One region of the Pseudomonas sp. GW821-FHT10B02 genome, then DNA from elsewhere that is predicted to be linked to it. Evidence: predicted binding sites of a transcription regulator. Region 1 holds the regulator's gene; the other holds the start of a gene.

What was found. Region 1 encodes sigma-54, which starts transcription at its own class of promoters, with help from an activator protein. Its sites were predicted from a motif close to ANTGGCATNNANNTTGCTNT; they were not measured.
Region 2: the regulator sigma-54 is predicted to act here: its motif matches at 2,000-2,019, upstream of glnA (type I glutamate--ammonia ligase).

The regions. Positions count from the first base shown of each region.
Region 1 is NZ_JBWKNR010000002.1:147,738-151,689, forward strand. Features, by position in the region: gene ptsN (PTS IIA-like nitrogen regulatory protein PtsN) at 1-299, opposite strand, end outside; gene hpf (ribosome hibernation-promoting factor, HPF/YfiA family) at 312-620, opposite strand; gene AC07OF_RS03660 (RNA polymerase factor sigma-54) at 698-2,191, opposite strand; gene lptB (LPS export ABC transporter ATP-binding protein) at 2,371-3,096, opposite strand; gene lptA (lipopolysaccharide transport periplasmic protein LptA) at 3,097-3,621, opposite strand; gene lptC (LPS export ABC transporter periplasmic protein LptC) at 3,608-3,952, opposite strand, start outside.
Region 2 is NZ_JBWKNR010000001.1:500,735-504,686, forward strand. Features, by position in the region: gene AC07OF_RS02335 (chorismate mutase) at 1-356, opposite strand, end outside; gene glnA (type I glutamate--ammonia ligase) at 498-1,904, opposite strand; gene thiI (tRNA uracil 4-sulfurtransferase ThiI) at 2,236-3,690, shown strand; gene typA (translational GTPase TypA) at 3,819-3,952, shown strand, end outside.

The DNA of each region.
Region 1 (3,952 bases):
AAATCGACCGGGGCGCCATCAATGGCGTCATAGTCAATCGGTGCATCCAGGTGTATCAGGGCGCTGATGGGGGATGAGCAGCCTTTCAGGCGGCAGTGTGGAATGGCAATGCCATTACCAAAACCGGTCGACCCGAGTTTCTCCCGGGCAAACAGGGCTTCAAAAACGTCTTGCATCTCCAGGTCCGGAACTTCCCGGTCGATCAGGGTGGCGATTTCCTGGAGTGCACGCTTTTTACTGCCTCCCGGCGCGTTCACCAGGGAACGGCCGGGGGTCAGGATGGTTTCAAGTCGGATCATGGATGAGGGGGATCAGCGGGCCGCTGCACCTTGCAGCAGGCTTTGCTGTTTTTCCTTGTGTTTTTTCAGTTGGCGGTCGAGCTTGTCGGTCAAGGCATCGATCGCTGCATACATGTCTGTGTGTTCGGCATTTGCAACCACTTCGCCGCCGGGAATAAACAGCGTCGCTTCAATTTTCTGCTGCAGCTTCTCGACCTTCATGATTACCGTCACATTGGTAATCTTGTCGAAGTGCCCTTCCAGCCGTTTCAGTTTCTGTTCGACGTACTCGCGCAGCGGCTGGGTGACTTCTACATGCTGTCCACTGATATTGACTTGCATACAGCTTCTCCTTTGTTGCCCGTGCATAAGAGGCAGGTATTGCGCCTGCCACTGAACTGCTATGGCTATCTCAGGGGCTACATCAGTCGCTTACGCTCACTCGACGGTGCAATGCCGAGGGACTCGCGGTACTTGGCGACGGTGCGACGGGCTACCTGGATACCTTGTGCCTCCAGTAAACCAGCGATCTTGCTGTCACTCAATGGCTTTTTCTGATTTTCCGCTGCAACCAGTTTTTTGATGATCGCGCGAATCGCTGTGGACGAGCATTCACCGCCTTCGGAGGTGCTGACGTGGCTGGAGAAAAAGTACTTCAGCTCGTAAATTCCACGCGGTGTATGCATGTATTTCTGGGTGGTGACCCGGGAAATGGTCGACTCGTGCATGCCCACCGCTTCGGCGATGTCGTGCAATACCAGCGGCTTCATTGCTTCGTCGCCGTGATCGAGGAAACCACGTTGGTGCTCGACGATCTGGGTGGCGACCTTCATCAGGGTTTCGTTACGGCTCTGCAGGCTCTTGATGAACCAGCGGGCTTCCTGCAACTGGTTGCGCATGAAGGTGTTGTCGGCGCTGGTGTCGGCACGGCGGACGAATCCGGCGTATTGCGGGTTGACCCGCAGACGCGGCACGGCTTCCTGGTTGAGCTCGACCAGCCAGCGTTCGTTGTCCTTGCGCACGATCACGTCAGGGACCACGTATTCGGCTTCGCTGGACTCGATCTGCGAGCCAGGGCGCGGGTTGAGGCTCTGGACCAGTTCGATGACCTGGCGCAGTTCGTCTTCTTTGAGCTTCATCCGCCGCATCAGCTGGCTGTAGTCACGGCTGCCGAGCAGGTCGATGTAATCGCGGACCAGGCGCTGGGCTTCGGCCATCCAGGGGGTGCTGGCGGGCAGTTGACGCAGCTGCAGCAGCAAGCACTCGCTGAGGTTGCGCGCGCCGATGCCGGCCGGTTCGAATTGCTGGATGCGGTGCAGCACGGCTTCGACTTCGTCGAGCTCGATATCCAGCTCCGGGTCGAAGGACTCGCAGACTTCTTCGAGGGTTTCGTCGAGGTAGCCCTGGTTGTTGATGCAGTCGATCAGGGTGACCGCGATCAGCCGGTCGGTGTCGGACATCGGCGCCAGGTTCAACTGCCAGAGCAGGTGGCTTTGCAGGCTTTCGCCAGCCGAGGTGCGGGTGGTGAAGTCCCACTCGTCATCGTCGTTGCTGGGCAGGCTGCTGGCGCTGGTCTGGTAGATGTCTTCCCAGGCCGTATCGACCGGTAGCTCGTTGGGGATGCGCTCGTTCCATTCGCCGTCTTCCAGGCTGTCCACGGTGGGCGTGGTTTCCTGGAAACTGGTGTCCTGGACTTCGGCGACCGGCTTGCTTTCGGCGTTGTCCGCCATCGGGTCGCTGTTGTCGAAGTCGTCGCCTTCTTCCTGGCGTTCGAGCATCGGGTTCGATTCCAGCGCTTCCTGGATTTCCTGCTGGAGGTCCAGGGTAGAAAGCTGGAGCAGACGGATGGCCTGTTGCAACTGCGGTGTCATCGTCAGTTGCTGGCCCATTCTTAGGACGAGCGATGGTTTCATGGCAGGGGCTTAACACCTTTTTCGCCGGCGCACATGCGCCATCCACTACAAGGGCACCGAAGCGCCAACTTTAAGCAAATTATATGCCTGAAATTGGAGCGTTTGCCTAGGGTGCTGTAACAATTAAGCCGGATTTCACCGGTACAGTTGCCCCTGGCAAGCGCTTTGTCGCCTCGAACTTACAAGCGGAACTCGTGGCCCAAGTACACCTCTTTGACCAGGTCGTTGGCCAGGATGGTCTCTGCATCGCCTTCGGCAATCAGTTGGCCATCGTTGACGATGTAAGCGGTTTCGCAGATATCCAGGGTCTCACGGACGTTGTGGTCGGTGATCAGTACACCGATGCCCTTGGCCTTGAGGTGATGGATGATCTGCTTGATGTCGCCGACCGAAATCGGGTCGACACCGGCAAAGGGTTCGTCGAGCAGGATGAATTTCGGTGCGGTGGCCAGGGCACGAGCGATCTCCACGCGGCGACGCTCGCCGCCGGACAGGCTCATGCCGAGGTTGTCGCGAATGTGGCTGATGTGAAATTCCTGCAGCAGGCTTTCCAGTTCCTTGCGACGTCCGGCGGTGTCGAGGTCCTTGCGGGTCTCGAGGATCGCCATGATGTTGTCGGCAACCGAAAGCTTGCGAAAGATCGAGGCTTCCTGGGGCAGGTAACCAATACCGGCACGGGCACGGCCGTGCATCGGCTGGTGGCTGACATCCAGATCGTCGATCAGGACACGGCCCTGATCGGCCTGGACCAGGCCGACGATCATGTAGAAGCAGGTGGTTTTGCCGGCGCCGTTAGGGCCGAGCAGGCCGACGATCTGGCCGCTGTCGATCGACAGGCTGACGTCGCGGACCACTTGTCGGCTCTTGTAGCTCTTGGCCAGGTGCTGGGCTTTGAGGGTCGCCATTTACTCGGCCTTCTTTTTAGGCTGGATCACCATGTCGATACGCTGGCGCGGTGAGGTCACATTGCCGCCACGACCGGCAGTCGCTACCTGGGACTTGGTGTTGTAGACGATCTTCTCGCCTTCGGTGGTATTGCCTTCGTTGACCACTTTGGCGCGGTCGGTCAGCACCACCAGGTCTTTTTGCGCCTGGTACTGGATGGTCACGGCGTAGCCCTGCATCTTGTCCGGCTTGGCAGCGCTCTGTTGCTGCTCGAAGTAGGCCAGGTTGCCCACCGAGGTCACCACATCGATGTCGCCGGAGTCGGCGCGGGTGATGGTCACGGTGTTGCCTTTGATCATCATCGAACCTTGGGTGATGATGACGTCGCCGGTGTAGGTGGCGACCCCTTTCTTGTCATCCAGGTGCGCGTTGTCGGCCTGAATGCGGATAGGCTGGTCACGGTCGTTCGGCAGGGCCCAGGCGCTCGCGCTTCCCAGTGCTGCGCTCAGGCTGAGCAAAAAGGGGAGGGTTTTAACGAGCCTCATACTGTCCTCTTACGTTGGACAGCAGGTCCATCCTGCCGTCTTTCAAATACGCTTTCATTCCATTGCCCGTAGTGACGCCACCGGCGCCGTCGATTTTAACGGCTTGTGCGGTTTGCGCATATTGCTTCTGCGGGAATACCGTCATGCGGCTGGTGGTAATGATCATGGTGCGGTTCTTTTCATCGGTGCGGGCAACCCGTACCGAGTCAATCAATTCCACTTCCGAGCCGTCCGGGTTGACCTCGCCCTTTTCGCTCTGCACATGCCAGGGGTAGGTGGTGCCGCGGTACAGCTGCAGGTCCGGCTTGGTCAGCAGGGTCACTTCACTGAC
Region 2 (3,952 bases), on a different contig from region 1:
TCGATGCGTGGCGTTTGTGGTGCGCTGCCCGCCGCATGCCAGCGTGACAGCGCGCTGTACTGGAGCAACTTATTGGCTTCGATCTGATCGGTAAAAAACACGGCTGCGCGCTGACTGTCGACGCCCAGGCGCGCGGCTTGAGCCTGGGCGTCGGCGATCACCTGCAGTTCGCGCTCGCTGGCTTGTACCGGCTGGCCCGAGTCCCATTTGTTCAGGGCAACGGCTTCGGCGATATCCAGGCGTTGTTCGACGCTGTCGAGCAATGGCTGCAGCGCGCTGACCGGTGGCGGTGTCGATGTGCAGCCTTGGGCGAGGAGCAGGGGCGTGAACAGCAGGGTAAACAGGGCTGTGCGCATGATGAGGAGTCCTGAACAGAAAAAGACCAGTGTGCCGCGTTGTGAGCGTTAAACCTGTCGGCTGTGACCTATGCATGCGTCAGAAAAAGAAAAGGCCTCCCGAAGGAGGCCTCTCTTTGATGGCGTTACACCGTCACGGAATCAGCAGCTGTAGTACAGCTCGTATTCCAGTGGGTGTACGAAGGTGCGGACCTTGATCTCTTCTTCGCTCTTCAGCTCGATGAAGGCATCGATGAAGTCGTCGGAGAACACGCCGCCCTTGGTCAGGAACGCACGGCCCTTGTCCAGCTCTTCCAGGGCTTCCTTCAGGCTGCCGCAAACCTGCGGGATGTCCTTGGCCTCTTCAGGCGGCAGGTCGTACAGGTTCTTGTCGGCGGCATCGCCTGGGTGGATCTTGTTCTGGATACCGTCGAGGCCGGCCATCAGCAGCGCGGCGAAGGCCAGGTACGGGTTGGCCGACGGGTCCGGGAAGCGCGCTTCGATACGGCGGGCTTTCGGGCTGGAAACGTAAGGGATACGGATCGAAGCGGAACGGTTGCGAGCCGAGTAGGCCAGCATTACCGGCGCTTCGAAGCCTGGCACCAGACGCTTGTAGGAGTTGGTCGACGGGTTGGTGAAGCCGTTCAGGGCCTTACCGTGCTTGATGATACCGCCGATGAAGTACAGGGCAGTGTCGGACAGGCCGGCATAGCCTTCGCCTGCGAAGGTGTTCTTGCCTTCTTTCCAGATCGACATGTGCACGTGCATGCCCGAGCCGTTGTCGCCGTACAGTGGCTTCGGCATGAAGGTGGCAGTGCGGCCGTAAGCGTCGGCAACGTTGTGCACGACGTATTTCAGGGCCATGACTTCGTCAGCTTTCTTCACCAGGGTGTTGAACTTGACGCCGATTTCGTTCTGGCCGGCAGTCGCCACTTCGTGGTGGTGAACTTCGACGGTCTGACCCATTTCTTCCAGTGCGTTGCACATGGCAGTACGGATTTCGTGGTCGTGGTCGAACGGCGGAACCGGGAAGTAACCACCTTTGACGCCTGGACGGTGGCCTTTGTTGCCGCCTTCAACGTCCTGGTCGGACATCCACGAGCCTTGCTCGGAGAAGATCTTGAACATCGAGCCGGAAATGTCCGACTTGAACTTCACTTCGTCGAAGATGAAGAACTCAGGCTCTGGACCGGCGAACACGGTGTCACCGATGCCGGTGCTCTTGAGGTACTCTTCGGCACGCTTGGCGATCGCGCGCGGGTCACGGTCGTAACCCTGCATGCTCGAAGGGTCGACGATGTCGCAGGTCAGGATCAGGGTCGGCTCTTCGGTGAACGGGTCCAGCACGGCGGTTTCGTCGACCGGCATCAGGATCATGTCCGAGGCTTCGATGCCTTTCCAGCCAGCGATGGAGGAACCGTCGAACATCTTGCCGACTTCGAAGAAGTCTTCCTCCAGCGCATCACGGGCCGGCATGGTCACGTGGTGCTGTACGCCCTTGGTGTCAGTGAAGCGCAGATCAATCCATTTAACGTCATGATCTTTGATGAGTTGAACCGACTTCGACATAGTGTCCTCCGGGTGGGGTAGAGCTAGCCTGTGCAGCCCTGGAATTTGGGTGATGCCGGGCGCGAATAGTCGGCCAAGGCAACCTGCATCACAAGGGAGCAAATTGCATGCCAGTGCCCCGGTTTGGAATTTTTGCCCGATTGCCAAGCATTTCAGGGGCGTCAGCCTGAAATATGGGCGGTTTTCTGCACTCATAAGAGGCGTAAATGAAGCGTGATGCCTCATTTTGGTGCGCGGAAAACCTTCTGTAGATTAATTGGTTAAACCTTGAGCAATTTCCGCTATAATCCGCGCCCCACTTTTTTAGTCGGCACCTCGCGCGCTGTATTTCATGAAACTAATCGTAAAAGTCTTCCCAGAGATCACCATCAAGAGCCGCCCGGTTCGCAAACGCTTCATCCGTCAACTGGGCCGCAACATCCGTACCGTGCTCAAGGACCTCGATCCTGCGCTCGCGGTTGACGGTGTCTGGGACAACCTCGAGGTGGTCACCCGCATCGAGGACGAGAAAGTCCTGCGCGAGATGACCGAGCGTCTGACCTGCATGCCGGGCATTGCCCACTTCCTGCAGGTCGACGAGTACCCGCTGGGTGACTTCGACGATATCGTCGCCAAGTGCAAGGCCCACTTCGGCCACCTGCTGGCCGGCAAGCGCTTCGCCGTACGCTGCAAGCGTGGCGGTCACCACGACTTCAGCTCGATGGACGTCGACCGTTATGTCGGCAGCCAGCTGCGTCAGCAGTGCGGCGCCGCCGGTATCGACCTGCGCAACCCCGAGGTCGAGGTGCGCATCGAGGTGCGTGACAAGCGCCTGTACGTGATCCACAACCAGCACAAGGGCATCGGCGGCTACCCGCTGGGCGCGCTGGAGCAGACCCTGGTGCTGATGTCCGGCGGTTTCGACTCCACCGTGGCGGCCTACCAGATGATGCGCCGCGGTCTGATGACCCACTTCTGCTTCTTCAACCTCGGCGGCCGCGCCCACGAGCTGGGGGTGATGGAAGTCGCCCACTTCCTGTGGAAGAAATACGGCAGCAGCCAGCGCGTGCTGTTCGTCAGCGTGCCGTTCGAAGAAGTGGTCGGCGAGATTCTCGGCAAGGTCGACAACAGCTACATGGGCGTGACCCTCAAGCGCATGATGCTGCGCGCGGCGACCAATATTGCCGACCGTCTCGAGATCGATGCGCTGGTCACCGGCGAAGCGATCTCCCAGGTGTCGAGCCAGACCCTGCCGAACCTGGCGGTGATCGACTCGGCCACCGAGAAGCTGGTGCTGCGCCCGCTGCTGGCCAGCCACAAGCAGGACATCATCGACCAGGCCAACCAGATCGGCACTGCCGAGTTCGCCAAGCACATGCCTGAATACTGCGGCGTGATTTCGGTGAACCCGACCACCTGCGCCAAGCGTCACCGCGTCGACCATGAAGAGAAGCAGTTCGACATGGCCGTGCTTGAGCGTGCCCTGGAGCGTGCTCGCCTGATCTCCATCGACCATGTGATCGATGAACTCAGCCAGGATATTCAGATCGAAGAAGTCAGCCAGGCGCTGGCCGGGCAAGTGGTGATCGACATTCGTCACCCTGATGCCCAGGAAGACCAGCCCCTGGAACTGGACGGCATCGAGGTCAAGGCCTTGCCGTTCTACGCCCTGAACAGTCGCTTCAAGGAACTGGACGCTACGCGCCAGTACCTGCTGTATTGCGACAAGGGTGTGATGAGTCGCCTGCATGCCCATCATTTGCTCAGTGAGGGACATGCCAATGTGCGCGTTTATCGTCCGACATAAAACGCCGGGGCTATATGGCGGGAGCATCCGCCATCGCCCCCCCGACCTGCGGGCCCGTTGAGCGCCATTCATTCATATTCGCCGCCTAGACTGGGCGGCAACCCGAATCCTCTGATCGAGATACACACGTGATCGAAAATCTGCGTAACATCGCCATCATCGCCCACGTTGACCATGGTAAAACCACCCTGGTCGACAAACTCCTGCGTCAGTCCGGCACTCTGGAGCGTAACGAGCTCAACGACGAGCGCGTCATGGACTC